2 regions of the Mesorhizobium sp. M0898 genome follow, and region 1 is predicted to be linked to the other one. Evidence: predicted binding sites of a transcription regulator. Region 1 holds the regulator's gene; the other holds the start of a gene.
What was found. The regulator LexA, encoded in region 1, represses DNA repair genes until DNA is damaged. The targets are predictions, from matches to a motif close to TGTTCNNNNTGTGTTCNG.

Region 1 (15,772 bases):
GACAAACGAATGCTAATGAAAATCCAGACAGTCATCCATCCATCCTCGGTCATCGAGGCAGGCGCCCAAATCGGCGAAGGCGCCCGCATCGGGCCCTTCTGCCACGTCGGCCCCGACGCCGTGATCGGCGACCGCGTCGAACTGGTCAGCCATGTCTCGGTGATTGGCGCGACCACCATCGGTGCATCGACCAAGGTCTATCCGATGGCGATACTGGGCGGGCCGCCGCAGAACACCAAGCACAAGGGCGGCCGTACCACGCTGGTGATCGGCGAGAACTGCACGATCCGCGAAGGCGTCACCATGCATGTCGGCACCGATTCCAGCCGCGGCGAGACGACGATCGGCGACAACGGCAATTTCCTTGCCTATGCCCATATTGCCCATGACTGCGTGGTCGGCAAGAACGCCACCTTCGCCAATCAAGCGACGTTAGGCGGGCATTGCGAAGTCGGTGACAATGTCTACATCGGCGGCCTTACCGCAGTTCATCAGTTTGTCCGCATCGGCGATAACGCCTTTCTCGGCGGTTGCTCGGCGATCGTCGGCGACGTCATTCCTTATGCCATCGCCGTTGGCAACCGTGCCAGCCTTCGCGGCCTCAACATCATTGGCCTGAAGCGCGCCGGCCTGCCGCGTTCGGAGATCCACTTGCTGCGCAAAGCCTACAAGACGATCTTCGATCGCTCCCGGACCGTCGGCGAAAACATCGAATTTGCCAAGGCGGAATTCGCCTCGTCGCCGACTGCCATGAAGATCGTCGACTTCATCGCCGGTCGCGGCAAGCGGCACTACGCCGTGCCGTCCCTCAAGGGTAGCGACGGCGACGACACCGATGATGAAGACTGAGGGCAGATGACGAAGATTGAGGCTGCCGGAAAAGGCCTTGATCTCGCGCCAGATGCCAAGGTCGGCATCATCGCCGGCGGCGGCAGTCTCCCGGTCGAAATTGCCCGAGCGCTCGCCCGGCAAGGCAAATTGCCCTTCGTCGTGATGGCGGCCGGCGAGGTCGATCGCATAGCCGATTTCGAGCCCTATGAGCAGGCAACCTTGAGGCTGGAAGACGTCGGCTCGCTGCTGCCGATCCTTAAGCGGCACCACGTCACGCATCTCGTAACCGCGGGTCATATCACGCGCCGCCCCAGGCTGAGCGCCATGCGCCTCAATTTGGGCCTGCTCGCGTGGCTACCCAGCCTCTTCGTCGGTGTAACCCGGGGGGACGATACGGTGCTGAAACTGTTCGTGCGCAGGATCGAGCGCAGCGGCATCAAGGTCGTCGGTGCTCACGAGATCGTGCCGGAGCTGGTCGCCGCCGAAGGCCTGCTGACCAAGACGGCGCCACGCAAATCCGACTGGCGCGACATCGAGGCGGCGTACGCGGCGGCAAAAGCCATCGGCGCGCTGGATATCGGCCAAGCGGCTGTTGCGGTCGGCAGCCGCGCCATTGCGTTGGAAGGCGTCGAAGGCACCGACGGGCTGCTCGAGCGGACAAGGGAGTTGCGCGGGCACGGCAGGCTGGCCGGCGGGAGCCGCGGTGTTCTGGTCAAATGCGCCAAGCCCGGTCAGGAACTGCGTGCCGATCTACCCTCCATCGGCCCGCTGACCGTCGAGGCGGCGCATGCCGCCGGACTGGCCGGCATTGCCGTCGAAGCCGGTCGCTCCCTAGTGCTCGAAGGTCCCGCCACCATCGGACGTGCCAATGCGCTCGGCCTGTTCGTGATCGGCCTGCCTGCTGCGGAGCCGGCGCATGGCGAATGAGCGGCCGTTGAAGATAGCCGTCGTCGCCGGCGAGGAGTCCGGCGACCTGCTTGGCGCCGACCTTGTGCAGGCGCTCAAGCGCATGACCGGGCGCGAAGTTCGGCTTGTCGGCATCGGCGGCCGCCATTTGCAGGCGCTTGGCCTGGCGCCATTGTTCGACGGCAGCGAGATCGCACTGATGGGGCTTAGCGCCATCCTGCGCGACCTGCCGCGCCTGATGCGGCGGATCGGCCAGACGGCAAACGCGATAGCCGGTGAAAAGCCCGATTGCCTTATCACCATCGACAGTCCGGATTTCTCGCTGCGCGTCGCCAAGAAGGTGCGTGCCGCCGATCCGACTATCCCGATCGTCCACTATGTCTGCCCGAGCGTGTGGGCGTGGCGGCCGGGCAGGGCGGCGGCGATGAAGCCATATGTCGATCACATTCTTTGCATCCTGCCGTTCGAGGTGAAGGAACTCGCTCGCCTGGGCGGGCCGCCCGGCACCTATGTCGGGCATCGCCTTGCACACGATCCGGGCATAATCAGTGCCGCAAGGGCGCAGGCGCAGCCGCGTGACCTGTCCGCAGATCACGTCAAAACGTTGCTTGTACTGCCAGGTTCGCGTCGTGGTGAGGTGCGACGCATGGTCGGGCCGTTCGGCGAGACGGTGTCGATCCTGCGGGCGCGCGGGCACCACTTGCGCCTGCTGTTGCCGACGGTGCCGCACGTCGCCGACCTGGTCAGGACCTCGGTCGCGAGCTGGGACGAGAAGCCGGAGATCATACTTGATGCCGAACGCAAATGGCAGGCCTTCGGCAAGGCCGATGCGGCGCTGATCGCGTCGGGGACGGTATCGCTGGAACTGGCACTGGCGAGTGTGCCGATGATCTCCTGCTACCGGCTCGATCCGGTCATGCGCATGGCGCAGCCGCTGATCAAAGTATGGAGCGCAGCCTTGCCCAATCTCATTGCCGACCGGCCGGTTGTGCCGGAACACTACAATCAATATGTGCGGCCGCATTATCTGGCGCGGCAGTTGGAAGCGCTGTGCTCCGATACCGCCTACCGCACCTGGCAGAAGCACGGTTTTGCCGACATTGCCGGGCGTATGGCAACCGCCAAGCCGTCAGGCGAGATTGCCGCGGGTGTGGTGATGGGGATGGTGAGGAAGTGAGTGAATTATGAATTGTGAATTGTGAATAGCGGTTTCTATGGACAGGGAGCGACGCTTCGCTACTCCCATTCACCATTCACCATTCACCATTCACCATTCACCATTCACCATTCACCGCTTCGCGATTGGTACGTAGTCCCGTTCCGGCGCGCCGGTATAGAGCTGGCGCGGGCGACCGATCTTCTGGTGCGGGTCCTCGATCATCTCCTTCCACTGCGCGATCCAGCCGACGGTGCGGGCGACCGCGAACAGCACGGTGAACATGGTGGTGGGAAAGCCCAGCGCCTTCAGCGTGATGCCGGAATAGAAATCGACGTTCGGATAGAGCTTCTTCTCGATGAAATAGGAATCGGTCAGTGCGATCCTTTCCAGCTCCATGGCGATGTCGAGCAGTGGATCGTCCTTGATGCCGAGCTCGCCCAGGACCTCGTGCGCGGTCTTCTGCATGATCTTGGCGCGCGGATCGTAATTCTTGTAAACGCGGTGGCCAAATCCCATCAATCGGAACGGATCGTTCTTATCCTTGGCGCGCGCAATGAATTCCGGGATGTGATCGACATGACCGATCTCGCCCAGCATGTTCAGGGCTGCCTCGTTGGCGCCGCCATGTGCGGGACCCCACAGGCAGGCGATGCCGGCAGCGATACAGGCAAAAGGATTGGCGCCCGACGAGCCGGCCAGGCGGACGGTCGAAGTCGAGGCGTTCTGTTCGTGATCGGCGTGCAGGATGAAGATGCGCTCCATCGCGCGGGCCAGCACCGGATTGATCTTGTATTCCTCGCAAGGCACGGCGAAGCACATATGCAGGAAATTGGCTGCGAAATTCAGCTCGTTCTTCGGGTAAATGAATGGCTGGCCGATGTGGTATTTATAGGCCATCGCCGCGATCGTCGGCATCTTGGCGATCAGCCGCATTGACGCGACCATGCGTTGATAGGGGTCCGAGATATCGGTGGAATCGTGATAGAAGGCCGACAGCGCGCCGACCACGCCGCACATCACCGCCATCGGATGCGCATCACGGCGGAAGCCGGTGAAAAAGCGCGACATCTGCTCATGCACCATAGTGTGGCGCGTCACCCGGTAGTCGAAATCGTCCTTCTGCGCCTTGGTCGGGAGTTCACCATAGAGCAAGAGATAGCAGACTTCGAGGAAGTCGCCGTGCTCGGCCAATTGGTCGATCGGGTAGCCGCGGTGCAAAAGAATGCCGGCATCGCCATCGATGAAGGTGATTTCCGATTCGCAGCTCGCCGTCGACGTAAAACCGGGATCGTAGGTAAAGACGCCGGCGGTGTTGTAGAGCGAACCGATATCGATGACGTCAGGTCCTACCGAACCACTTCGTATCTTGAATTCATGGGTTTTGCCGCCGAGTTCCAGCTTGGCCGTCGATGCCTGGGTTTTGCCGCCAAATTCCATTTTTGTCGCAGGTTCGGTCATAGCAAACTCCTTTTTGTTTCCTCAGGCCGGCAAAGGCAAAATATCTGAACCCAACACGTCAAAAGCATCGGAATACGCACATTTGCGCCCGCAATTGAATCTGCGCGGCAGATTAGGCCAAGACCCAATGTTGCACTGCGAAACACACCTTTCAATGCCAATCTTCTTGGGCCAGTTTGCTAATCGATTTGATCAGCGATCCGCGCCAGGCTTTCCTCGCGGCCAAGCACGGCAAGCACATCAAAGACACCTGGCGAGGTACTTTTGCCGGTGAGCGCGGCGCGCAAAGGTTGGGCCACGGCGCCGAGTTTATGGCCGGCGGCCTGCGCATAGTCGCGGATCGCGGCTTCGGCTGAGGCGGCAGACCACTCCGAAACCGTGGCTAGTGCCGCATGAGCGCCCCGCAGGATCGCGCGCGCCTCACCGCTGAGCAGCGCCGCCGCCTTCTCGTCGACCGGCAGCGGCCGTTCGACGAAAAGGAATGCAGCCCCTTCAACAAGTTCGACCAGCGTTTTGGCGCGCTCCTTCAGGCCCGGCAACGCGGCAAGCAGTTGCGCCCTGCGTCTGTCGTCGAGGCGAGCGGCGATTGCCGGGCCGCCTTCTAGATAGGGCAGAGTGGCGATGAAGATGTCGAGCAGCGCCGCGTCGTTCATCCGGCGCATATGCACGCCGTTAAGCGCCTCGAGCTTGGCGAAGTCGAAACGGGCGGCGCCCTTGTTGACGTCGCCAATGTCGAACCATGTAATCATGTCGGCGATCGACATGATCTCATCGTCGCCGTGGCTCCAGCCAAGCCTCGCCAGATAGTTGAGCAGCGCCTCGGGCAGGTAGCCCATGGCGCGATAGGCTTCGACGCCAAGCGCACCGTGCCGCTTCGACAGCTTGGCGCCGTCGGCACCGTGGATCAACGGGATATGCGACATCGACGGCACCTCCCAGCCCATGGCGTGATAGATTACGGTCTGGCGTGCGGCGTTGGTCAAATGATCGTCGCCGCGGATGATGTGGGTGATGCCCATGTCGTGATCGTCGACGACGACGGCATGCATGTAGGTGGGATTGCCGTCCGAGCGCAGAATAATGAAATCGTCGAGATCCTTGTTGGGAAAGCGCACGTCGCCCTGGACGCGGTCATGCACCACCGTCTCGCCGTCTGTCGGCGCCTTGATGCGGATCGCCCCCTTGGCGCCGGGCGGCGCCTCCGACGGGTCGCGGTCGCGCCAGCGCCCATCATAGCGGGGCGGAAGCCCCTTGGCTCGCGCTGCCTCGCGCATCGCCTCCAGCTCCGCCGGCGTCGCGTAGCAGTAATAGGCCTTGCCCACGCGCACCAGCTCCTCGGCCACCTCGCGATGGCGCGGCGCGCGCTCGAACTGCGAGACAGGCGCGCCGTCCCAGGTGAGTCCGAGCCAGGAAAGCCCGTCGAGAATGGCTGCCGTCGCCGCATCCGTCGACCGCTCACGGTCGGTATCCTCTATACGCAGCAGCATCGTGCCGCCCGTGTGCTTGGCGTACAGCCAGTTGAACAGCGCCGTGCGCGCGCCGCCAATGTGCAGATAGCCGGTGGGCGAGGGGGCAAAACGGGTGACGACCTTATCGGGCATGGAACTCTCAGGCGGGCGAAGGAAGTGGGTTTGCGGACTTTCGCGCGTTGCGCGTTCATGTAGCATAGGAGGTCGAGGGCGCAAGGGGCAGACCCGATGGCTGTGCGAGGCCGTGGTGCGGGCGAGGGCGAGGACGTTGGCAGCGACGTCAGCGAACGCTTGCTGTTTGCCGCTCCCCCGCCTGTCCTGCCGGCACCGGCATTGCTACCTGCTCCGCGCTTCGATGCTCCGTCGCTGCCGGCCAGCGACCCAGCAACGGTTCTCGTGCCCGCGGGCGAGCCTATCGTACGCCTGCGCAGGCGTTTCCGCCTCCCGTCACCGTCCCGTATCCGCAACAGCGTAACCACAGCGGCCGGTCTGGAACTCGACCGCGGCATCGCCTTCCTGCTGGTGCCGGTGTTCCTCGCATGCGGGGTGGTCGTTTATTTCGGGCTGTCGGTGGAGCCGGCCTTTCCACAGCCGATCGCAATCGCGCTCCTCGCGACCCTTTGTGCCGTCGTCTCGCGGTCATGGCCCAGGACGCGCCTGTGCTTCATGGTGGCGCTGCTCTGCGCGCTTGGCGTACTTGCCGCCAAGTTCGAAACATGGCGTGTCGGAACGCATATGCTCGGCTCCGAAATCTCGACGCGGCTGACGGGTCGCGTCGTATCGTACGAGCCCATGGCGAGCGGCCGCATCAGGCTGACAATCGATGTGATCTCAACCGCCAGGCCGACACTGCGCTACATGCCGGAACGGGTCCGCGTTTCGGCGATGAAGATACCGGCTGAGCTGACCGCCGGTTCCGAGATCACCGGCTATGTGCGGCTGCTGCCGCCGACCGGCCCGGTGCGGCCCGACAGCTATGATTTCTCCTTCGACAGCTATTTCGCCGGTATCGGCGGCAGCGGCTTTTTTCTCGGCAATCCGAAAATCGTGTCGTCGGACAGCATGCCGCTTGCCGCGCAGCTTTCTTCCGCGATCGAAGACGCGCGTGAATCCATCGCCGACCATATCCGCAGCCGCATCGGCGGTGCCGAGGGCGAGATTGCTGCTGCGCTGATCGTCGGCGTGCGCGCCGGCATTCCCGAGGAGATCAACGAAGCGATGCGGCGCACCGGCATCTACCACATCATCTCCATCTCGGGGCTGCATATGGCGTTGGTCGCCGGCACCATCATGGCGCTGCTGCGGGGTGCCTTCGCGCTGTTTCCCGATTTCTCATCGCGACGGCCGGTCAAGAAATATGCCGCGGCCGCCGCGCTTTTTTCGATTGCGGCCTACCTCGTCTTTTCCGGCATTGTCGTGGCGGCCGAACGCAGCTTCATCATGCTGGCGGTGATGCTTATCGCCGTGCTGTTCGACCGGGCCGCGCTCACCATGCGCAACCTGGCGATCTCGGCCATCGCGGTCATCCTGGTGTCGCCGCACGAGGTGGTCGGTCCGAGTTTCCAGATGTCCTTCGCCGCGACGGCGGCCCTTGTCGGCGCCTATGCAGGCTGGTCCGATTACCGCGCCGGCAGGGCCACCACGCCGCCGCCGCGGCAGTCGCCGCTACGCTTTGCCACTCGAAAGGTCCTGCTGGGCATGTGCGGTCTGGCGATGACCTCGATCATTGCAGGGAGCGCCACGGCGCTTTTCGCCATATGGCATTTCCAGCGCGTGGCGCCGCTCAGCCTGTTCGCCAATCTGGCCATCATGCCCATCGTGTCACTGGTCGTCATGCCCTTCGCCGTTCTCAGCGCGCTGGCGATGCCGTTCGGTGCGGATGGCCCTTTTCTCTATGTCATGGGCAAGGGGCTGACGGCGATGATCGCCCTGTCCGGGTGGATCTCGGAGCGCTCTCCGATCGATGCGGTCGGGCTGATTTCGCTGAGATCCGTCCTTCTGGTGACGATCGCCCTCGTCATTGCCAGCATGGCGACGACGTGGTTGCGGCTGGCGGCACTTCCTTTTGCGCTCGCCGGCTTGCTGACGGCAACGCAGACACGCATACCCGACGTATTGGTCTCGGAGGACGCACGGCTGGTCGCGCTGCCGATCGGCAGCGGTGAACTCGCGGTCAACCGGGCACGCCCGAATGAGTTCACCATCGACAACTGGAAACGCGCGCTCACATCAGAGGCTATCGTCGCGCCGGAAACACCTGGAAAGAACGACCCGCAATTCGACATTGCCGATCCGGCCGACCTACCGCCGGGCATGCCGTTCATTTGCACGGACGGCCTCTGCCTTGCCAGGCATCCATCCGGCGCGATCATCGCGCAAGCCAAGGACCGCGATACTGCGCGGCCAGCCTGCGCCTTTGCCAGCTTGATCGTCATCGACGACGCCACCGCCCATAACCCCTGCTACTACGACCGGCTGGTCCTCGTCGTCACCAAACGGCAACTGGCGCGCGCGGGAAGTGCCGCCGTCTATTTCGATCCACAAGCGGCAACACGCGCCGAGATCCGCTTCGCCGTCGAAAAATCATACCGGCCCTGGCACGTGCAGCGGAAATTTTCACGCGCGGCACGGGGCCTGCCGCCATACCGCCGGGCCGACAACCCCAAAGCCGGCGCCAAGGGCGGAGCTCAGTAGCGGCGGATCAGTCCGACGAGCTTGCCCTGCACCTTGACCCTGTCTGGTCCGAAGATGCGCGTCTCGTAGGCCGGATTGGCGGCTTCCAGGGCGATCGAGGCGCCCTTGCGGCGGAACCGCTTCAGCGTCGCTTCCTCCTCGTCGACCAGTGCCACCACGATCTCACCGGGGCTCGCCGTATCGGCATTGCGGATGATCACCGTGTCGCCGTCGAAAATGCCGGCCTCGATCATCGAATCGCCTTTGACCTCCAGCGCATAATGCTCGCCGCCCATGATCATATCCGGCGGCACCGAAATCGAATGCGTCTGGTGCTGGATGGCGTCGATCGGCACACCGGCAGCGATGCGGCCCATCACCGGGATCGAAACGGCGGCGACGACATCGTCGTCATTTCCGGCTGCGGGCACGCGCGACGATGTCGGCTTGCCTTGCCGAGGGGCGCCTTGCCCAAGACTGCCCTGGATGACACTCGGCGAGAACTTGCGTGCCGCATTGAGGCCGGGGGCGATCGAGTCAGGCAGGCGTAGCACCTCCAGCGCACGGGCCCGGTTGGGCAAACGGCGAATGAAGCCGCGCTCCTCCAGCGCCGTAATCAGCCGGTGGATTCCGGATTTGGAAGCCAGGTCGAGCGCTTCCTTCATCTCGTCGAATGAAGGCGGGATACCGCTTTCCTTCAACCTTTCGTGGATGAACATAAGCAGTTCGTGTTGTTTGCGTGTCAGCATAGCGACCCCCAACAGAATCAGAAAAACAAACCCAGAACAAACACTATCTGTTCCAGTTGTGTTCCGCAACTGTTTAAAGTTTAATGAATGCGTTAAGGCTCGGGAAACAAACGACGTCCCCTACCGGCGTACCGCATTTTCACCGCCGCGAGCCTCATCGCCTTGATTCTGCTTTCGTTTGCGCCCTTCTGGCCTCCTAGAAGGCGGCACTGGCATCGGCCGTCGGTCGGCAAAAGGCACGGAATTGAACCCGTATCGACTGTGCGGTTTGGTCAATGCACCGTGAACGAAACGAACTCAAAACGCCAACCTCGGGTTAAGTCCCGGTTTCCACCGCCTGGTCAGGCTGCTTCTCGCCGGTGGAGCCTTGCTGCGCGCAACCAAGTAATGGAAGAACAGTCGATGCGTGTCCGACGTTGCGTTGGATCTTGGGGGAGCAGACAAATCATGACAGGAATTCCCGATCTCGTGGCCATAAAGGCGATGGATGCCGCGGATCCGCTGCGCGCGATGCGCGACCGCTTTGTGTTGCCGCAAGGAGTGATCTATCTCGACGGCAATTCGCTAGGAGCTGCTTCACGTGCCGCTTTCGATGAACTGCACAAGGCCGCGACCGAAGAATGGTCGTATGATCTCATCCGCGCATGGAACACCGCCGGCTGGTTCAACATGCCGCTTGAACTTGGCGACCAGCTCGGGCGCCTGATCGGTGCCGCGGCCGGCCAGACGGTGGTCTGCGACACGACATCGGTCAACATCTACAAGCTGCTGCACGCCGCCATGGCCATGCGACCGGAGCGGCAGGTCATCGTCGCCGAGGGCGATAGTTTTCCGACGGACCTCTACATGGCTGAGGGTGTGGTTTCGACGCGAAAAGATACGCTGCTGCGCCTCTCGGGAGTCGACGCGCCGACCATCGAAGAGCTGATCGACGAACGCACCGCTGTGGTGCTGGTCAACCACGTCAACTATAAGTCGGGCGAACTGCGCGACATGCCGGCGCTGACGCGCAGGGCTCAGGAAGCCGGGGCGATGATCGTCTGGGATCTCTGCCACACCGCCGGCGCGATGCCAGTCGAACTCGACAAGGCAAACGCCGATTTTGCCGTTGGCTGCACCTACAAATATCTGAATGGCGGCCCGGGCGCGCCTGCCTTCATCTATGCGGCTGAGCGGCATCTTTCCGACATCCAGCAGCCGCTCACCGGCTGGTGGGGCCATGCACGGCCCTTCGCCTTCGAGCCAGGCTATGCGGCCGGCACCGGCATCCGCCGGTTTCTGTGCGGCACGCAGCCGGTCTTGTCGATGCGCACGCTGAAGGGCGCGCTCGACATCTGGAACGATGTCGACATGACGGCGGTGCGCAAGAAGAGCATCGCGCTGGCGGATCTGTTCATCGAGCTTGTCGAGGCAAAGTGCGGCACGTACGGGCTCACGCTCGAAAGCACGCGCGATGGGGAAAAACGCGGCAGCCAGATTTCATTCATGCATGAGCATGGCTACCAGGTCATGCGCGCGCTGATCGAACGTGGCGTGATCGGCGATTTTCGCGCGCCATCGACCATGCGCTTCGGCTTCACCCCGCTCTATATCGGCTATGCCGATGTCTGGCAGGCCGTCAAAGTGCTTGAGGACATCCTGCACACCGGTGCGTGGAAGGATGCGCGCTTCGCCATCAAAGCAGCTGTCACTTGAGATTGATGCAAGAGCTGGAATCGTGAGGCTGGCGACGACGCGCCGCGCGATGCTCACGGCTACGTTGCAAGGCCATGCCAGGGAGGGCGCAGGGTGTTCGAACGTCACATTGCCGATTGGGACAACGCCTATGCCAACGGCGCCAACATAGCCGGCAGCGATCGCTGGCCGGCGGCCTGGATCGAGCCCGCGCGGGTTTTCCGCGACGTGCTTTCGACCGAGGGCAGGGCGCGGCTCGACATGGCCTATGGCGACAACCCACGCAACCGGCTCGATCTTTTCCTGCCGGCCATCAAGCCCAAGGGACTCGTGGTGTTCGTTCATGGCGGCTACTGGATGGAATTCGACAAGAATTTCTGGTCGCATCTTGCCGCTGGCCCTGTTGATCGCGGCTATGCGGTGGCGATGCCGTCCTACACGCTCTGTCCGCAGATACGCATCGGCGGCATCGTCAAGGAAGTCGGCGCGGCGATCGGCAAGGCGGCGGCGATCGTTGCAGGGCCGCTGATGCTGACCGGGCACTCGGCCGGCGGCCATCTTGTTAGCCGGATGGTCACGGCGACGACGCCGCTGGCGCCCGAAGTCGTCCGGCGCGTTCGTCATGTGGTGTCGATCTCGGGGGTGCACGATTTGCGCCCGATCATGCGCACCGGCATGAACGAGACGCTGGCGATCGATGAGGCCGAGGCGCAGGCCGAAAGTCCGGTGCTGCTGCGCCCGATGGACAAGGCCCGCCTGACCTGCTGGGCCGGCGGCGGCGAGCGCGCCGAATTCCTGCGTCAGAGCGCGTTGCTGGCCAACATCTGGATCGGCCTGGGTACCGCGACCAGCTCGGTGGTCGAGCCTGACCGGCATCATTTCAACATCATCGACGGTTTGGCCGATCCAGACCATCCGCTGACCCGGACCTTGATTTCGGAGTGAGGCAGGTTCAGCGTAGCATCAGTACGTCGCAGGGGGAGCCCGCCGCCGCGGCAGGCGCGAACGGCGCGCGAACGATCAGCCCGTCGGCATCGGCCAGCATTTTCAGCATCGAGGAGTCCTGGATGCCGAACGGCGTCGCCACGAGCGTACCGGCGTCATCTATGACAACAGCCCGCAGATAATCTTGCCTGAGATCGTTGGCCGGCATGGCGGCACCGAGCCGTGCCCGACGTATATCCTGCTGAAAGGCGCGGCCGCCGAGCCGCGCCAGCAGCGGCTTCAGGAAGAGCTGAGTGCAGACCAGGCTTGCCACCGGATTGCCGGGCAGGCCGATGCAGCGAATGTCTCCCAGCCGCCCGAACATCAGTGGCTTGCCCGGCCGCATGGCGATCTTCCAGAAATCGAGCGTCATGCCTTGCCCGGTCAGCACCTCATGGACGAAGTCGTGGTCACCGACCGAGGCACCGCCCAGCGTGACGATGACGTTCGCGCCAGCCTTCACGGCCTTTTCAACCAGCGCAGCGATCGCCTCCCTGCGGTCCGGCGCGATGCCAAGGTCGAGCGCGCGTGCACCGACCGATTGTGCGGCAGCGGCGACACCATAGGCGTTGGAGGAGATGATCTGGTCGGGGCCAAGATCGCTGCCCGGCGGCAGTAATTCGTCGCCGGTGGCGATGATGGCGACCAGCGGCCGTTTGACCACGCGCACCTCGGGGTGATTGGCCGATGCCGCCAGCGACAAGGCCGCCGGGTCGAGCAGGCGGCCTTTGGGCAGCAGGACATCGCCCTTGGCGAAATCGAGCCCGAGGCGGCGGATGTTGCGCCCCTGCACCGTCCGTTCCGTCACTTCGACGCTGCCGCCACCGAGATCGCGGACGTTCTCCTGGATGACGATAGTGTCGGCGCCTTCGGGAAGCGGCGCGCCGGTAAAGATGCGCACGGCCTGCCGCTGCTGCACCGTTCCGGCAAAGCCGCGTCCGGCCGGCGCCATGCCGACCACCGAAAGCCTTGCCGGTACGGACGCGATATCGGCCGCCCGCACGGCATAGCCGTCCATGGCGGAGGCGTTGAACGGCGGCTGGGTGCGGAGCGCCACAACCGGCTCCGCCAGCACGCGGTCGGCGGCATCCAGCAGTGCGACGCGTTCGCCCGGCAGCGCTGCTGCGCCGTCCAGCAGGCGCTCGAGCGCCTCGGCAACTGGGACCAGCGCCATTATCGGCCTGCCTCGGTGGCCCCGTCTCCGGTGATCTTGTAGTCGCCGGATTTGCCGCCGGTCTTTTCAACCAGCCTTATGCCGGAGATGACCATGGCGCGGTCGACCGCCTTGGCCATGTCGTAGATGGTCAGGCAAGCGACCGAGACGGCACTCAGAGCCTCCATCTCAACGCCGGTCTTGCCGGTGACGCGGGTCAATGCTGTCACCTTCAGGCCGGGCAGCGCGGCGTCCGCCTCGATATCGACAGATATCCTGGTCAGCAGCAGCGGATGGCAAAGCGGGATCAGTTCATGCGTCTTCTTGGCCGCCATGATGCCGGCAATGCGCGCGGTGCCCAGCACGTCGCCCTTCTTGGCGTCGCCGGCGAGGATCATGTCCAGCGTCTCGGGCCGCATCGCGACAAAGCCTTCTGCGACTGCCGTGCGCACCGTCACAGCCTTGTCGCCGACATCGACCATGTTGGCTTCGCCCTGCGCGCCAAGATGGGTGAGGGTGGCCGCCATCCTCAAACGGCCTCTGCCGGCGCCTTGCCCGTCAACAGCAGGCGCGTTGCCGCGGCCACGTCCTGCTGGCGCATCAGGCTCTCGCCGACCAGGAAAGTCGCAATTCCGCTCTGCTCCAGCCGGCGGCAATCGTCGTGCGAAAAGATACCGCTCTCGCTGACCAGATGGCGGTCGGCCGGCACCATCGCTGCCAGCCGCTCCGAGGTCTGCAGGCTGGTTTCGAAGGTCCGGAGATTGCGGTTGTTGATACCGATCAGTCGCGACGACAGCTGCAGGGCGCGTTCCATTTCAGCCTCGTCATGCACTTCGACTAGCGCGTCCATGCCGAGCCCGAACGCTGTCGCTTCGAGTTCTCTTGCCAACGCGTCGTCGACGCTGGCCATGATGATCAGGATGGCATCGGCGCCCCATGCCCTGGCCTCGTAGACCTGATAGGGGTCGAACAGGAAATCCTTGCGCAGGGCAGGCAGCTCGACGGCAGCGCGCGCAGTGGTGAGGAATTCGGGCGCGCCTTGGAAGGAGGGTGCGTCGGTCAGCACCGAAAGGCAGGCGGCACCGCCCTTCGCATAGGCCCTGGCCAGCGCCGGCGGATCGAAATCGGCGCGGATCAGGCCTTTGGATGGGCTAGCCTTCTTGATTTCGGCAATCAGCGCGAACCTGCCGGATTTGCGCTTTGCTTCAAGGGCGGAAAGAAAGCCGCGCGGCGCGTCGGCATCCGTCGCCCGTGCCTTGATCTCAGCCAGCGGCACGCGCGCCTTGGCCGCCGTGATCTCGTCGCGCTTGTAAGCCTCGATCTTGCGCAGGATGTCGGACATGGTTTTTAACCGTTCGAAATCTCGATCAGCCTGTCGAGCACTTTCAGCGCGCGGCCGCTGTCGATGGCCTGCGCCGCCGTTACCATGCCGTCGGCGAGGGTCGTCGCTGTGCCGGCCACCACCAGCCCGGCGCCGGCATTCATCAGCACCGTATCGCGAAAGGCGCCGGCGGCGCCGCCCAGCATGTCGCGCAGTGCCTGGGCGTTGTGGGCGGCGTCGCCGCCGCGCAACTCGTCCTTGGTGTGCCGCTTCAGTCCGACGGCTTCCGGGGTCAGCGTAAAGCTGCGGATCTCGCCGCCGGCCAATTCGGCGACAAGTGTCTCGCCGGTGGTGGTGATCTCGTCATAGCCGTCGCCATGGACGATCCAGGCATGGTCGGCACCAAGTTCCTTCAACGTTTCTGCCACCGGCATGATCCATTCGGGCAGGAACACGCCGACCATCTGCCGTCTGACACTCGCCGGATTGGAAAGCGGCCCCAGCAGGTTGAAGATGGTGCGGGTTCCGAGCTCGACCCGGGTCGGGCCGACATGCTTCATCGCCGGGTGATGCGCCGGCGCGAACATGAAGCCAACGCCGGCCTCGTGGATGCAGCGGCCGATCGTCTCCGGAGGGATGTCGATCTTGACGCCCAATGCGATCAGCACATCGGCGGCGCCGGTCAGCGAGGACAGTCCGCGATTGCCGTGCTTGGCGACGGGCACGCCGCTGCCGGCGATGACGAAAGCGGATGCGGTCGAAATATTGACGCTGTGCGAATTGTCGCCGCCGGTGCCGACAATGTCGATGGCACCCTCGGGAGCTTCGACACGCAGCATCTTGGCGCGCATGGTGGCGACGGCGCCGGCGATCTCGCTGACGGTCTCACCGCGCACGCGCAATGCCATCAGGAAGCCGCCGATCTGGCCGGGGGTAGCATCGCCGGACATGATGATGTCGAAGGCCTCGCGCGCCTCCTCGAAGGAAAGAGCGCTGCCGGCGGCGACCTTGGCGATGTGGATCTTCAGCGCGCTCATCTGGCCAAGGCTTGGGTTACGGCCGCCTGATCGATGCGGACGTCATATTGCGTCTGCAACTGCGCGACCAACTGGTCGAGCAGGTCGTCGGACATGCCCGAGGTGAAGGACTTCTGTGCGTCCTGGGGCACTGAGCTGGCATCGGCCCCGGCAGGCTCGAACACCTCGGCAACCTTGAACAGGATCTGTCCGTCGCCCGTAGGTGAGGGGATCAACCCGGTGCCGCCTTCGCCGACGCCGAACATCGCGGCGGCGCCTTCCTTGCCGAAATCGACGTCGTCCGCATCGCGCTTGACGCCGCGCTTGGTCTGCTTTTCGAGCTTGAGCTCACCGGCGATCACCTCGAGCGTGACGCCAG
Region 2 (15,772 bases), on a different contig from region 1:
GCCGTCATTGCGCATGAGATGGGCCACGTTACAGCCAACCACGGCCTGCAGCGCCAGCAGCTGGAAGCCGAGGAGGGGTTGGCGACCAAGGTTGTTTCGGATGTGCTCGGCGACAACCCGACGGCCAAGGCGGCGCTGATCCGCGGCAAGCTGAGGCTGGCCCAGTTCTCGCGCAATCAGGAGCTGGAGGCGGACGCCATCGGCATCAAGTCGATCGGCGAAGCCGGTTTCGACCCCTACGCCGCCGGCCGCTTCCTGCAGTCGATGTCGGCCTATACCGATTTCCGCTCGATCAGCGGCGCCACCGACGCCAGCCTCGACTTCCTGGCGACGCACCCCAACACGCCGCAGCGTATCGATCTCGCGCAGCGCCACGCCCGCCAGTTCGGCGCGCCCGGTGTCGGGTCGCGCGACCGCGATTCATTCCTTGCCGGCGTGGACGGGCTGCTTTACGGCGACACGCCGGAGGAAGGCTATGTGCGCGGCGAAACCTTCCTGCATCCTGGCCTCGGCGTGTCGTTCTCGGTGCCCAACGGCTTCATCATCGACAATTCGGCGGCGGCGGTGACGGCCACAGGCCCGGGCGACATGGCGATCCGCTTCGACGGCGTTTCGATCGACAAGAACCGCTCGCTGACCGACTACATCCGCAGCGGTTGGGTTGCCGGCCTCGACGACAGCAGCGTGCGCCAGGAGACGATCAACGGCAACGAAGCGGCAACCGCGCATGCCGGCGCCGATGGCTGGCAATTCGACATTGCGGTGATCCGCGCCGGCGGCCAGGTCTACCGCTTGCTGACTGCTGCGCCGTCGGCCAGCACCTCGCTGAGCACGGTGGCGCGCTCGGTCAGCGGCTCGTTCCGCATCCTGAGTGCTGCCGAGAAGGCAGCACTGAAGCCACTGCGTATCCGCATCGTCACGGTGCAGCCCGGCCAGACGATGGGCTCCCTGGCCGCACAGATGGTCGGCGTCGACCGCAAGCTGGATTTGTTCAGGGTGCTCAACGCGCTGTCGCCGGGTGCCGCGGTTTCGGCCGGCGACAAGGTGAAGATCGTCACCGACAAATAGCAGGCGACGCGATTCAGGCTGCGAGAAATTCCGGATTCTGCTTTACCAGCGCCGCCTTGAGCTTTTCCATGGCGCGCGCCTCGATCTGCCGGACACGTTCCTTGGAGATGCCGAGCGTCTCGCCGAGCGCTTCGAGCGTCGCGCCCTCGTCGCTCAGCCGGCGTTCCTCGATAATCCTGAGCTCGCGCGCATTGAGAGCGCCGAGTGCCGTCTTCAGCCACACCGAGCGGCGTTCGACGTCGATCGTATCGCCGACGACCTCATCGGGCAGCGGGTCATCCGAAACCAGGAACTCCATCCGCTCGGTTGCGCCCGCATCGTCGGCTAGCGGCGTGTTGAGCGAGCTGTCCGGCGCCGAAAGGCGGGAATCCATCATCGCCACATCGGCCTCCGATACCCCGAGAGCCGCCGACACTTCGCGGTAGAGCGTGGCATTCGACGTCTGCTCGGCGCCGTTTGCCAGGCGGGCGCGCAGACGCCGCAGGTTGAAGAACAGCGCCTTTTGCGCCGAGCTGGTGCCGCCGCGCACGATCGACCAGTTGCGCAGGATATAGTCCTGCATCGAGGCGCGAATCCACCAAGTCGCGTAGGTCGAGAACCGCACCTCGCGCTCGGGTTCGAAACGGGCCGCGGCCTCCAGCAGCCCGACATGGCCTTCCTGGATCAGGTCGCCCAGCGGAAGGCCGTAGTGGCGAAACCGCGACGCCATGGAAATGACCAGCCGCATATGCGCGACGGTGATGCGGTGCAGCGCGTGCTGGTCATTGTTTTCCTTCCAGCGCAGCGCCAGGAGATGCTCTTCGTCACGTTCCAGATAAGGGGCTTTCATCGCCGCGCGAACCATGGTCCGTCCTGCACTGTCTTCCATCATGCCGCGCTCCTGCTTCAGGCGTTGCGGTGCGATCGAATCGTGAGTTGGCGCCGATGGTTGAAATGGCGGCGCCGCGCCCTACAACAGCGAAGAACGTGCCATGCGGGGGAATGTTCCCCCGGACTGTCATGTCGATTGCGCTGTTCCAGGCGATTCGCCACCGGCCTTGACTCAGCCGGATGGCGCCGGAAGATGCTGGTTGAGAATTGGATTTCAAGGGCGCGGGATTTTTGAAATTCAGTTTCTTATTCTGGCATCGCGCATCTGTCATTTTCCGGCACTCGCAATGACGCCGGACACCGGCCAAGGACGGATCACAGAAAAATGAAATGGCTCAAATCGCTCATCATCGCCGGAACGCTGCAGGTTCTGGCCATCGCCGCCGGTCACGCCGGCGCCAATCTCGACCAGATCAAGCAGTCCGGCGTCTTCAAGGTCGGCACAGAAGGAACCTATGCGCCCTTCACCTATCATGATGCTTCCGGCGCGCTGGTCGGCTTCGACGTCGAGATCGCGCGGGCCATCGCCGAGCGCCTCGGCGTCAAAGCCCAGTTCCTCGAAGGCAAATGGGACGGGCTGATCGCCGGTCTCGATGCCAACCGCTACGATGCCGTCATCAACGAGGTCGGCATCACCGAGGCGCGCAAGGCCAAATATGCTTTCTCCGATCCCTACATCGCCTCCAAGGCGGTGCTGATCGTGCGCGGCGACAACACCGACATCAAGGGTTTCGCCGATCTCAAGGGCAAGAAGGCGGCGCAGTCGTTGACTTCGAACTTCGGCAAGCTGGCTGAAACCAACGGCGCCGAACTCGTCGGCACCGACGGCTTCGACCAGTCGATCCAGCTGCTTCTTACCGGCCGCGCCGACGCCACCATCAACGACAGCCTGTCCTTCCTCGACTTCAAGAAGCACAAGCCCGACGCCAATGTGAAGATTGCCGCCCAGGAAGAAAACGCCGACTATTCCGGCGTCATCGTGCGCAAGGGCGATCCGGAACTGGTGGCCGCCATCAATAAGGCGCTGGCCGACATCAAGGCCGACGGCACCTACAAGAAAATCGCCGACACCTATTTCGGCCAGGACGTTTCGAAGTAAAACGGCTTTCTCGTGTGGGCCGAATGCCGGCCCGCGTCGTTCGTATCGCGGCGAGCTGTCTTTCGACGGCCCGCCGCTTTCGCGTGATATGAGCGACGGCAATCTGGCAAGGAGGAGCCTTCGTGCCGCACTGGCTGCAATTGATGCTGGAATCCCTGCCTACGCTGCTGTGGGCTGCACTGATCTTCACCGTGCCGTTGACGCTGCTGTCGTTTGCATTCGGTCTTGTCCTAGGACTGGTTGTAGCGCTTGTCCGGCTGTTCGGTCCCAAACCGCTGGTCGCCGTGGTCCGCTTCTACGTCTGGATATTCCGCGGCACGCCGCTTCTCGTGCAACTGTTCCTTATCTTCTACGGCCTGCCATCGGTCGGCATCCTGCTCGACGCCTTTCCAGCAGCACTGATCGGCTTCACCTTGAACATCGGTGCTTATTCGTCGGAAATCATCCGCGCCGTCATCGGTTCGGTGCCCAAGGGCCAGTGGGAAGCGGCCTATTCGATCGGCATGACCTGGGCCCAGGCAATGCGGCGCACCATTCTTCCACAGGCGGGCCGCGTCGCCGTGCCGCCGCTGTCCAACACCTTCATCTCGCTGGTCAAGGACACTTCGCTCGCCGCCGCCATCACGGTGCCGGAGATGTTCCAGGCAGCGCAGCGCATCGTCGCCACCACCTATGAGCCGCTGATCCTCTATGTCGAGGCAGCGGCCCTCTATCTGATCATGAGCTCCGTGCTGTCGGCCTTGCAGGCGCGGCTGGAAACGCGGCTCAACCGTTATGGCGGCTTCCTGGAGGCGCGCGCATGATCGGCCTCACCAACATCGAAAAGCGTTTCGGCGACAATCTTGTGCTGAAGGGCGTGACCGTCACCATCGAGGAAGGCAGCGTTACGGCGCTTGTCGGACCGTCGGGCGGAGGGAAGAGCACGCTTTTGCGCTGCATCAACCTGCTCGAGCTCCCGACTTCAGGCACGGTACGGATCGGCGACGATGCACTCGAATTCCGCCCCGGCGGCAGGGTCTCGACCAGGGATATCCAGCGGCTGCGGCTGCAGACCGGCATGGTGTTCCAGAATTTCCAGCTGTTTCCGCATCGCACCGCGATCGAGAACATCATGGAGGGGCTGGTGACGGTGCTGAGATGGCCCAAGAAGAGGGCGCGCGAACGGGCGCTGGCCCTGCTCGAAAAGGTCGGCATGGCGCACAAGGCCGATGCCTGGCCGGCGACGCTGTCAGGTGGCCAGCAGCAGCGCGTGGCGATTGCCCGGGCTCTGGCGCCTTCGCCGAAAGTCCTGCTCTGCGACGAGCCGACCTCGGCACTCGATCCGGAACTGGCGCAGGAGGTGGTCGATGTGCTCGGCAAGCTCGCCAGCGAGGGCACGACCATGGTGATGGCGACGCATGATCTGCGGCTCGCCTCCAAGATCGCGCGGGAAGTGGTGTTCCTCGATGCCGGCAACATCGTCGAACAAGGGCCGGCCGCGGTGCTGTTCAGCAATCCGGAGCGCCAGCGGACCAAGCGGTTCATCGCCACGCTGAAGCACGAGGCGGAAAGGGAAGGCGGCGGCGAAGGTTAGATATGCCTCGTCGCCGGTCAGCTAAGACAAAAAAACCCGGCGCAAGGCCGGGTTTTTTGTGAATTCGAAGACGAGAAAAGCTCAGGCGGCTTCTTCCTGCTCGGCTTCCTCGTTGTCGGCCTTGGCGCCGCGCTTGGGACCCTTGTTGAGGTTCACCTCGATGAGGCGGACCGCTTCGGTCTCCGACATTCGGTTGACGGCCGCGATCTCGCGGGCCATGCGGTCGAGGGCCGCCTCGTAGAGCTGGCGCTCGGAATAGGACTGCTCCGGCTGGTTATCGGCGCGGTAAAGGTCGCGCACCACTTCCGAGATCGAGATCAGATCGCCGGAGTTGATCTTGGCATCATATTCCTGGGCACGGCGTGACCACATGGTGCGCTTGACGCGGGCGCGGCCCTGCACGACCTTCAGCGCGCGCTCGACATAATCCTCTTCCGACAGCTTGCGCATGCCGATCGAGGTCGCCTTGGCGACCGGCACCTTGAGGCGCATCTTGTCCTTCTGGAAGTCGATGACGAACAGCTCCAGCTTGTGGCCCGCGACTTCCTGCTCATCAATCGAGACGATCTGGCCGACACCATGCGCCGGATAAACGATGTATTCGCCGGTCTTGAAACCGTGGCGCGCTGCGGTGGACTTCTTCTGCGGGGTGATCGTTGCCATTACGCCCTGAACTCCTTGTTGTGGTACCGGCATCGTGCCGGCCCGAACTCGTGCGACCGGGGTGACCGGTCCTTAGCCACACAACGATGAACTCACCGGAAAGGCCAGGACCGGCAAATCGCAACATTGCGACCGCCTGCCCCAGATCGCTCTGGTCCGGATTGAGAAATTCACCTTTCAGTGATTTGGGGCGTTTGCGCCATAAATCGACGTTGTGTCACCGGCATGTTTGGCTCATATAGCACAAAAAGTCGGAAGAATCAAGGTTTTGCTGCACGCGCGAAGGCCGCGCGCCGTCGCCGCCTGTCAAGGCAGTTAATGTATCACGTCTGTTACGCGGCGTCAGGCCGCCGCAGCCGGCAGGCTCGTCAGTCGCCTTCGCCGGGCTCCGGGGAGAAATATTTCTCGAACTTGCCAGTTTCGCCATCGAAATTTTTAGCGTCGGCCGGCGGCTCCTTCTTGGCGGTGATGTTGGGCCATTTCTCGGCATATTCGGTGTTGATCTGCAGCCATTTGTCGAGACCCGACTCGGTGTCGGGCTTGATTGCGTCGGCCGGGCATTCCGGTTCGCAGACACCGCAATCGATGCACTCGTCCGGGTGGATGACGAGCATGTTCTCACCTTCGTAGAAGCAGTCGACCGGACAGACCTCGATGCAGTCCATGTATTTGCATTTTATGCAATTGTCGGTCACGACATAGGTCATTGGTCGGCTCCGGGACGTCCCATTTTATTGGGCTTTTTTGGTGAGGTAACGCCTTTGTCCGCTGGTGGCAAGGGCGGCCCCTGCCAGCGGTGCCGCGGTTTCCGGAATGGAATTCCGGAAGGCCGGCAAAGCGGGCGTTCGACCTTGCTCAATCGTCGCCGAGCAGGTGGTCGGTCTGGCGGCGTTCCTTCTTCGTCGGGCGACCGCTGCCGGCCTCGCGCAACGGCGGCACCGCATCCGGAAGCGCCTCGCCCTTGGGCGCGGGGGGCGGCGACATGTCCTCGTAGAGCAGGCGGGCCTCTTCGGCTGGGCCACGCCGTACGCCGGTGCCAAGGACTTTCCAGACGAAGATCCGCCGCTCCAGCGTGATGGTCAAAACGTCGCCCGGCCGGACCGTGTCGGAGGCCTGCGCTGCTTTGTCGCGATTGATGCGGACACGTCCGGCGACGACCAGCCTGGCTCCCAGCGTGCGCGATTTTACCGCGCGCGAGAAGAACAACCACTTGTCGATGCGCTGGCGGGCATCAGTGACCATTGGACGAGCAGCTTACTTCTTCAGCTGGTCGCGCAACGCGGCGAGCTTGGCGAAGGGCGAGTCCGGGTCGAAGCGGACGGGGCGTTCCTCACGCGGCTTTGGCTGGAAGGCGGGTTTTGCGCCTTGGGCGCCGCCTTTGCCGTCCTGCCGGCCAGCCTTCCAGTCGGGCCGGTTTTCGCGCCGGTCCGGGCGTTCACCTTGCGGCTTGCCGGCGCGCTGCTCTGCCGCCTCGCCTTGCGGCCTGGGCTTGAACTTGCTGCGATCGAAGCGTGGCTTGCCGGCGCCGTCGCGCTGGTCGTGGCGCCCCTGACGGGCGGGCCGGTCGCCCGGCGTCGCTTGCCCGCCGGCATCTGTCGGCGCATCGCTGCGGCTGTCCGGCGCAGCTTGACCACTGCGCGCGCGATTGTCCCGATGATTGTCCCGGGGGCGGTTGTCATGCTGGCGATGACGCGGGCGCTGGTCGAAACGACCCTGCCGCCACAACAGGACAGGTTTTGGCTCCTCGGCTTCTGGAGCAGCTTCGCCGGAGACGGCTTCCGTCGTTGCTGCAGGTTCGGCCGGCGATGCTTCCGTAGTTTCGAGAACCGGCGGCTCTGCCGGTGCCGCAGCCTCAGTTTCCGCCCCAGGTTCCGCCGTTGGCTCGGCCGCTGGTTCCGCAGGCGCTTCAGCAGTCGCCTCCGCGGCGGGCCGGGTCTCTAGCGTGACTTCTGCCGCAGCTTCAGGGGCTGGAGCTTCCGCGACAGGCTCTGCCGTCGCTTCGGTCACAGCTTCGGCTGCCGCCTCCGCAACAGGAGCCGCATCCGACACAGGTTCCGAAGCCTCCGCCGGCGGCTCTGCCGCGGCAGATGCTTCCGCCATCCTCGCCTGCTCGACTCGCGCAGCCTCTTCCGCCGCCTGCTTTGCAGCGGCAGCTTCACGCGCGGCATTGTCCTGTGCTTCGAGCCGCGCCTTGACCTCGGCCGCCGGTTTGGCATCGGCGCGATAGCCGAGTCCCTTCAGGATTTCCTCCATGTCGTCGGCGGTGGCGCCGAGAATCGACATCATCGGCGGCGTCACCATGAAGGACTGGCCGTCATAGGCGCCGTCGGGGCGAGGGCCGAGGCCCGGCTTCCAGTTGGTCGCCGGCCGGATCAGGTCGGCCAGCCGTTCGAGAATATCGACGCGTACAGCACGCCGGCCAAGATTGCGGTAGCCGGCAAGCTTGTAGAAGGTCTTGTCGAAGGTCGGATCGATGACCACCGAGGTGCGGCCGGAGGCCAGTGCGTGAACGACATCGCCGAAGCCGGGCTTGTCCTTGCCGTCGTTTCTCAGCGCCCACAGCAGCGTTATCAGCCCGGCCGGCGCCGGTTTGATCAGCGCCGGCACGAAGACATGGTAGGCGCCGAAGCGCACTCCGAGACGGCGAAGCGCCGCGCGGCCTTCCTGGTCGAGCGACTTCATCTCGTCGGCGATGTCGCGACGGTTGATGAGGCCGAAATGCTCGACAAGCTGGAAAGCGATGCCGCGGCCGATGCCGGTGATCTGCTCGGCATTCTTGAGATCGACCAGCGGCTTCAGCAGGGATTCGATCTGGAAGTTGACGAAGCGCTCGGCGCGCGCCGCAACCTTGTCGCGTGCCGGGCCGGTAAGTTGCTCGTCGGCCAGCAGAACCAGACGCGGCTTCAAAGCGTCTTCGCCGGCGACCAGCGTGCCGATCGGCGCGCCGATCCAGCGCAGCGTGCCATCCGAACCCAGCGCGATGTCGCCATTGGCCGAGGCGCCGAAGCGCTCGGCCCGCGCCTCGAACTCGGCGGCAAGCGCCTTCTGCGCCGCCGCCCGCACCGCCTTGGCGTCTTCGCCGCCGGCGCTCTGGTCGGCGGTGAAGCGGAAACCTTGCAACTCGCCGACGTGATGGCCTTCGACGAGGACGGTTCCGGTTGGGCTGATTTCGGCTTCAGGCATCGTGTTTTCTCTAAGGCGCCGCATGAGGACGGAAGTCCTGCGGTCTACAAAACGTTTCGTCAACCGCTCATGCAGCGCATCCGACAATCTGTCTTCGATTTCGCGCGTCTTTTCCTGCCAGTGTGCCCGATCGGCCAGCCAGCCGGGCCGGTTGGAAACGAAGGTCCATGTGCGGATCTGGGCAATCCTGTGCGACAGCGTGTCGATGTCGCCTTCGGTTGTGTCGGCACGGCGCACCTGCTCGGCCATGTAGTTCTCGTCGACATGGCCATGCCTGGCAAGGTCCATGTAGATGGAGGCGATCAAGTCGGCGTGCTGGGCCGGCGCGATCTTCCTGTAGTCGGGCAGCGCGCAGGCTTCCCAAAGCAGCGCCACGCGCCTGGCATCGGTGGTGAGTGCCCGCACGTCCTCGTCGCGCGACAGATGCTCGAGCGCCTGCGCGTCCACGGCCGGCAGCGCGCGCGTCAGGCCTTCGACCGGGGCGTTGGTCTCGATCGAGCGCTTCAGCGCATCGAGGCTGGCGAAATCGAAATGCGCGGTACGCCACTGCAGCACTTTCACCGGATCGAAATCATGCGCCTCGATCTTGTTGACCAGTTCATCATCCAGCGGATCGACCTGGCCGGTGACGCCGAAGGTGCCATCGCGCAGATGCCGGCCGGCGCGGCCGGCAATCTGGCCGAGCTCGGCCGCCGTCAGGTTGCGGTACTGGTAGCCGTCGAATTTGCGGTTCTGGGCGAAGGCGACGTGGTCGAGGTCGAGGTTGAGGCCCATGCCGATGGCGTCGGTGGCGACGAGGTAGTCGACGTCGCCCGACTGGAACAGCGCCACCTGGGCGTTGCGGGTGCGCGGGCTGAGTGCGCCGAGCACGACGGCGGCACCGCCCTGCTGGCGGCGGATCAGCTCGGCGATGGCATAGACCTCGTCGGCCGAAAAGGCGACGATCGCCGTGCGCCGCGGCAGGCGGGTCAGCTTCTTCGAGCCGGCATAGGCAAGATGCGACAGGCGTGGCCGGGTCACCACCGACACGCCCCGCAGCAGGCGCTGCAGGATGCCGTGCATGGTGGCCGCGCCCAGCAGCAGCGTCTCCTGCCGGCCGCGCAGATGCAGGATGCGATCGGTAAAGATGTGGCCGCGTTCGAGATCGCCGGCGAGCTGGACCTCGTCGATGGCAACGAAGGCGGCGTCGGTCTCGCGCGGCATCGCTTCCACGGTGCAGACCGAGTATTTCGCGCCAGCCGGCTGGATCTTTTCCTCGCCGGTGATGAGCGCCACCTTATGGGCGCCGACCTTCTCGCAGACGCGCGTATAGACCTCGCGGGCAAGCAGCCTGAGCGGCAGGCCGATGACGCCGCTTTCGTGCGCCACCATGCGTTCGATGGCGAGATGGGTCTTGCCGGTGTTGGTCGGGCCGAGCACGGCCGTCACGTCTCGACCCGACAGGATCAGCGGTTCAGTGTGTTTCGGATGGATGTTCATCGGCCTGGAAATAAGGCTCTCTGCCTCGCATTGTCGGGAGCGCGCCCATATTGGCCGCGTATGACAGGCGACACATAGGGATTTCGGGCGCGAAGCGAAAGCGGAATATGCCGAGGGCAGGCCGATTGATTGGTTCGAAGCCAGAAAATCTGTTCCCGATTAACAGTTGGAACGAGTCTGGAACGAATCAGCGACGAATCACTGACTCGCGCTGATTCAGGGTTTGTTCACGGCTACATCTGGGTTTTCTGCCGGCGTATCTCACCACATGCTGAATCACGGAAACTGGCCCGATTTATGCAAGCGGCATCCAAGCGAGCACTGCGGTTAACCTTTTGCCGGCGAATGGTCGTGGCCGGCCAATCTGCTTCGCACAACGTTATGAAATTATTGATGTTTCCTAACGCGCTTTAATCATTTCGCGGGTGTTTTCAGCTCTCGCCGTTAACGTTCCGCTCAAAGCCGGAACGAATCGGCGACGAATCAGAGATAGCCGAAGTTTCTTGGTTTGTTCACCGCAACATGTTGTGTTGTGAACAGCTTTTCCACCGAGAATCCACAGGCTGCCGGGCGGCTTTTGCACAAGCTGCGAGTTTGCCGTTAACCTTTGCGTGCCGGATTGGGGCAGCGTGCTGCATCGAGATCTTGCAACGGGAAGACCGCTATAGAAACGGGCCGTTTTGCAGGCCCGTTCGTCCAAGCGCGGATCTGTCTCAACGTAAAGACAAACGATCAGGCGACGTACTGGCCGCCATTGGCTGATATGGTCGAGCCGGTGATGAAACCGGCATCGTCGGAAGCGAGGAAGACGACGCAGCGCGCGATCTCCTCCGGCTCGCCGAGACGGCCGACCGGGATGTGCGGGATGACGCGCTCGTTGAGGACCTTCTCGTCCATTGCCTTGACCATCTCGGTGGCGATGTAGCCGGGGCAAATGACGTTGACGGTGATGCCGGCGCGCGCGCCTTCCTGGGCCAGTGCCTTGGTGAAGCCGATATCGCCGGCCTTCGAGGCCGAATAATTAACCTGGCCGACCTGGCCTTTCTGACCGTTGATCGAGGAGATGGTGATGATGCGACCGAACTTGCGGTCGCGCATGCCGCCCCACAATGGATGCGTCATGTTGAAGACGCCGGAAAGGTTGGTGTCGAGGACCTCTTTCCATTGCTCGCGGGTCATCTTGTGGAACATCGCGTCGCGAGTGATGCCGGCATTGTTGACCAGCACCGAGACGGGACCGAGATCGGCTTCGATCTGTTTGATGCCGGCGGCGCAGGCCTCGTAGTCGGCGACCGACCATTTATAGACCGGGATGCCGGTCGCGGCCTTGAACTTTGCCGCCGCTTCTTCATTGCCGGCGTAGTTTGCGGCGACCGAATAGCCGGCGCTTTTCAAGGCGACCGATATCGCCGCGCCGATGCCGCGCGACCCGCCTGTGACGATTGCTACCTTTGTCATATGTCCTCCCGGGAAATGCAGATGACTGAGCGTTGAAGCGGTGGGGTTTGCCCTCTATTCCCTACTCGCTTTGCGCCAGCATCCTATTCGTATCGCTTATCTCATCACAATGCTTCCACGCACATGGCAACACCCATGCCGCCGCCGATGCACAGCGTGGCAAGGCCTTTCTTGGCACTTCTGCGGCGCATCTCGTAGACCAGCGTGTTGAAGATGCGGGCGCCCGAGGCGCCGACCGGATGGCCGATGGCGATGGCGCCGCCATTGACGTTGACGATGGCCGGATCCCAGCCCATGTCCTTGTTGACGGCGCAGGCCTGCGCGGCAAAGGCTTCGTTGGCTTCGACCAGATCGAGGTCGCCAACCGACCAGCCGGCCTTGGCCAGCGCCTTGCGCGAGGAGGGGATCGGTCCCGTCCCCATGATCTGCGGGTCGACACCGGCGGTCGCCCAGGAAACGATGCGCACCAGCGGTGTGATGCCGCGCCTTGCGGCTTCCGCTTCGGTCATCAGCACCACGGCGGCGGCGCCGTCGTTGATGCCGGAAGCATTGGCAGCAGTTACCGTGCCTTCCTTGTCGAAGGCGGGCCTGAGCTTGGTCATGGCATCGATTGTCGCGCCGTGGCGGATGTATTCATCCTGGTCGACGACGGTGTCGCCCTTCCTGCCCTTGACTGTAAAGGCAACGATCTCGTCCTTGAATTTCCCGGCTTTCTGCGCGGCCTCGGCCTTGTTCTGGGAAGCCAGTGCGAACTGGTCCTGGTCGTCGCGGGTGATCTGGAACTGGCGGGCGACGTTCTCAGCGGTGTTGCCCATATGATAGCCATAGAAGGCATCGGTCAGGCCGTCCTTGATCATGGTGTCGATCAGCTTGAAATCGCCCATCTTGACGCCACCGCGCAGATGCTGTGCATGCGGAGCCATCGACATCGATTCCTGGCCGCCGGCAACGATGATCCTCGCGTCGCCCTGGGCGATCTGCTGCATGCCGAGCGCGATGGCGCGCAAGCCCGAGCCGCAGAGCTGGTTCAGGCCCCAGGAGGTCGCCTCCTGCGGTACGCCGGCAGCCATTGCCGCCTGCCGCGCCGGGTTCTGCCCTTGAGCCGCGGTCAGAATCTGGCCGAGAATGACCTCGTCCACCTCCTTGCCGTCGACGCCGGCACGGACCAGCGCTTCCCTGACGGCGACGGCACCCAATTCATGGGCTGGGGTGTTGGCGAAGGCGCCGTTGAAGGAGCCGACGGGCGTGCGCGCTGCACTGGCGACAACGATGGCGTTGGAAGCGGACATGTTCTTCTCCAGGCTTTCGGGGAACGATTTCGGGTGTCGTCGGGGACTTTTCTTGCCCTTTCCACAACCCGAGTCAAACCCGAAATGGGCATGGCGTCCCACTCCCGCAAGCATGCCGCCCGTCGCTGCGACGGCGGCCCGTCCGTGCTGCGCAGCATAAAATGTTCCCGCACTGCACAAACTGCTTGGATTCATGGCGCTTTTGCGCATATCCTTTAAAAAGGCGCAATCGTTACCGGCGGCTTACTTAAGCTGCCCGGTGTCCGGGGAGGATGCAGATGGCCGCAAAAGACGAACCTATTGTTATCAAGAAATATGCCAATCGCCGTCTCTACAATACGGGCACCAGCACCTATGTGACGCTCGAGGATCTCGCTGAAATGGTCAAAAGAGGCGAGGACTTTACTGTCCAGGACGCCAAGACCGGTGACGACATCACGCATCCGGTACTGACCCAGATCATCTTCGAGCTGGAGAACAAGGACGGGCAGAACATGCTGCCGATCCCGTTCCTGCGTCAGCTCATCGCCTATTATGGCGACCAGATGCAGATGATCGTGCCGAGCTTTCTCGAGCAGTCGATGCTGGCCTTCTCGAAGGAGCAGGAGCGCTTTCGCGAGCAGATGAAAGATGCCCTCGGCAAGTCGCCGATGGACATGATGAAGATCGCGACACCAATCAAGGTGCTGGAGGAGCAGACGCGGCGTAACATGGAAATGTTCCAGAACGCCATGCGGCTGTTCACGCCGTTCCCGCCCGCGGGCTCGGCGCCGGCAGCGGCGCCGGCCGAACCGGCCAGGAAGGAAACACCGGAAAAACCCGACGACCTCCAGGAGCTGAAGGAGCAGATCGCCGCGATGCAGCGCAAGCTCGACACGATGTCCTGACTGCCGGCTGGCGAAGTGCAGCGTCGGAACTTCCTTCAGGTGCTGCTGAGACTTCGCAAGCAGCGCGGCTAGACTAGAGCTGCTCCGGCAGCGGTCCCTGGTAGCGGGCGCGTGGCCGGATCAGGCCGTTGCTCGTCACCTGCTCCACGGCATGCGCGGCCCAGCCGACGCTGCGGCCGAGCGCGAACAAGCGGAACGGCGCATCGGACGGCAAACGGAGACCGCGCGTCAGCGCGGCCAAAGCGAAATCGACGTTCGGGCGCATGCCCGTTGCCGCAAAGGCCGCATCGCAAAGCCGTAACAGCCCATCATCGACATCTATCGCGGCCAGCAACGGTTCCGCACGCGGATCGCCGTCGGGATAAAGCGGATGGCCAAATCCGGGCAGCGGCCTGTCGTGACCGAGCCAGCGTCCGACAGCCGCGTCCGGCCCCAATCTCTGCGCATCTTCCGCCAGCATCATGACCGCCTCCGCGGCGCCGCCATGACGCGGCCCGGAGAGCGTGGCGAGGCCGGCAAGCAGGCAGGCCGAAACAGGTGCGCCGGTGGACGCGGCGACCCGTGCGGCGAAGGTCGATGCGTTCAATTCGTGATCGGCCAACAGTACCAGTGAGCGGCGGATCAAGTCTGCGCCGGCCGCATCGAGCGACCATCCCCGCGCCAGCCTTTCGTGCACGGCACCAGTTCCGGGAATCGCGCCGAGCGCCTGGGCCAAAGCGGCGATGGCGCCGGCCGCATCGTGGTTGAGCGAAGCCGATCTTCGGCCGAGCGAAGGCCGGCCGTTGGCCGCCAACGCGGCCAATTCCGCGAAGGCAGCCGGCCGGCCAGTTGCGCCGTTGCCATGGCGGCTCGCCGAGACGAACGACACCGGTGCGTCAGATGCCCAAAGCAGGTTTGCCGTCTGCTCCAGCGTGGCAGCCTCGCAGAGAGCAACCGCATCCTGGCCGCGATAGACAAGGCGGCCATGCAAAACGGTCGAGATCGTGGTGGCGATCGCCGGCTCACCCCAGGCAATTGCACTTTCGGCGATTGCCTGCGGATTTCGGCCACGAGCCCGGCGACTCGCCAGCGCCGCGATGTCGTCGGCGCGATACTGGCTGCGGCGTGGATCCGCCCGGTCCGGCCGCACGCCGATGCGCCCGCGGCTGACATAGGCATAGAGGGTCTGGGCTCGCACCTTGAGACGCTTCAGGGCTTCGTCCCGCGTCAGCCACTCCGTCATGTCAGCCTTGTCATGTTGATTCCATTGATCAAGATTGATGGTCCAGTCACCAACCCTTATCTACCACCCGGAAAGGGTCAAGGAGAAAACCGATGGCGAATGGGCTCGATGATGTTGTGGCGGCGGAAACGGTGCTCTCCGCTGTCGACGGTCTTGGTGGCCGCCTGACCATCCGGGGCCATTCGTTGCCCGAACTGGCAGGTCGCTGGAAATACGCCGAGGTGGTTCATCTGCTGTTCGACGGCTTTTTCGACGATCTTCCCGACGGCAGGGAGCTGGCGAACGCGATCGGTCGGGCGCGCAGCGAAGTGTTCGAGCAGATCAAACCCTTGCTGCCGTTTCTCACATCCGTCGATATCTACAGCGCGATGCGCGCCGGTATTGCCCTGCTGCCGGATGGTGACAAATTGTCGGACGCGCTGCGGCTGGTTGCGGCACCTGCCGTGCTGACGCCGGCCTTGCTGCGCTTGCAGCGCGGCGAACGCCCGATTGCGCCCGATAGCAAGGCCGATCATGCCGCCGACATGCTGCGGATGCTGACCGGCATTGCGGCCTCGCCTAAATTGGCGAAGGCGCTCGATGCCTATTTCGTGACGGTTTGCGACCATGGCCTCAACGCATCGACCTTCGCCGCGCGCGTGGTCTCTTCAACGCAGGCCGGGCTTACTTCGGCGGTGCTGGCCGGGCTCGGAGCGCTCAAGGGGCCGCTGCATGGCGGCGCGCCAGGTCCGGTGATCGAGATGCTGGATGCGATCGAGGCGCATGGCGACGCCGCCGGCTGGCTGCGTAGCGAGATCGCGCGTGGCCGCCGCATCATGGGCTTCGGGCATCGCATCTATCGCGTGCGCGATCCGCGTGCCGACGTGCTGAAAGCGGTGGTGCGCCAGCTCGGCGCCAGGGGCGAAAGCGGCCACCGGCTGGCCTTTGCCGAAAGCGTGGAGCAGGCGGCGCTCGAAGTGCTCCGCATCGCCAAGCCGTCGC

Region 2: NKH90_RS04845 (helicase-related protein) is a predicted target of LexA. The motif match lies at 10,103-10,120, and genes of this name have one in related genera.

What each region holds. Positions count from the first base shown of each region.
Region 1 covers NZ_JAMYOE010000001.1:70,898-86,669, reverse strand. Annotated here, with positions in the region: gene fabZ (3-hydroxyacyl-ACP dehydratase FabZ) at 1-2, shown strand, start outside; gene lpxA (acyl-ACP--UDP-N-acetylglucosamine O-acyltransferase) at 16-849, shown strand; gene NKH90_RS00430 (LpxI family protein) at 856-1,758, shown strand; gene lpxB (lipid-A-disaccharide synthase) at 1,748-2,914, shown strand; gene gltA (citrate synthase) at 3,026-4,354, opposite strand; gene gltX (glutamate--tRNA ligase) at 4,534-5,955, opposite strand; gene NKH90_RS00410 (ComEC/Rec2 family competence protein) at 6,052-8,517, shown strand; gene lexA (transcriptional repressor LexA) at 8,511-9,245, opposite strand; gene kynU (kynureninase) at 9,693-10,940, shown strand; gene NKH90_RS00395 (hormone-sensitive lipase) at 11,034-11,864, shown strand; gene NKH90_RS00390 (molybdopterin molybdotransferase MoeA) at 11,872-13,077, opposite strand; gene moaC (cyclic pyranopterin monophosphate synthase MoaC) at 13,077-13,583, opposite strand; gene trpC (indole-3-glycerol phosphate synthase TrpC) at 13,586-14,398, opposite strand; gene trpD (anthranilate phosphoribosyltransferase) at 14,404-15,414, opposite strand; gene NKH90_RS00370 (SurA N-terminal domain-containing protein) at 15,411-15,772, opposite strand, start outside.
Region 2 covers NZ_JAMYOE010000002.1:361,625-377,396, forward strand. Annotated here, with positions in the region: gene NKH90_RS04805 (M48 family metalloprotease) at 1-1,068, shown strand, start outside; gene NKH90_RS04810 (RNA polymerase factor sigma-32) at 1,082-1,939, opposite strand; gene NKH90_RS04815 (amino acid ABC transporter substrate-binding protein) at 2,264-3,037, shown strand; gene NKH90_RS04820 (ABC transporter permease subunit) at 3,160-3,840, shown strand; gene NKH90_RS04825 (amino acid ABC transporter ATP-binding protein) at 3,837-4,610, shown strand; gene NKH90_RS04830 (CarD family transcriptional regulator) at 4,692-5,273, opposite strand; gene fdxA (ferredoxin FdxA) at 5,642-5,980, opposite strand; gene NKH90_RS04840 (RNA-binding S4 domain-containing protein) at 6,129-6,515, opposite strand; gene NKH90_RS04845 (helicase-related protein) at 6,528-9,935, opposite strand; gene phbB (acetoacetyl-CoA reductase) at 10,668-11,393, opposite strand; gene NKH90_RS04855 (acetyl-CoA C-acetyltransferase) at 11,498-12,682, opposite strand; gene phaR (polyhydroxyalkanoate synthesis repressor PhaR) at 12,961-13,569, shown strand; gene NKH90_RS04865 (citrate/2-methylcitrate synthase) at 13,643-14,791, opposite strand; gene NKH90_RS04870 (citrate synthase/methylcitrate synthase) at 14,884-15,772, shown strand, end outside.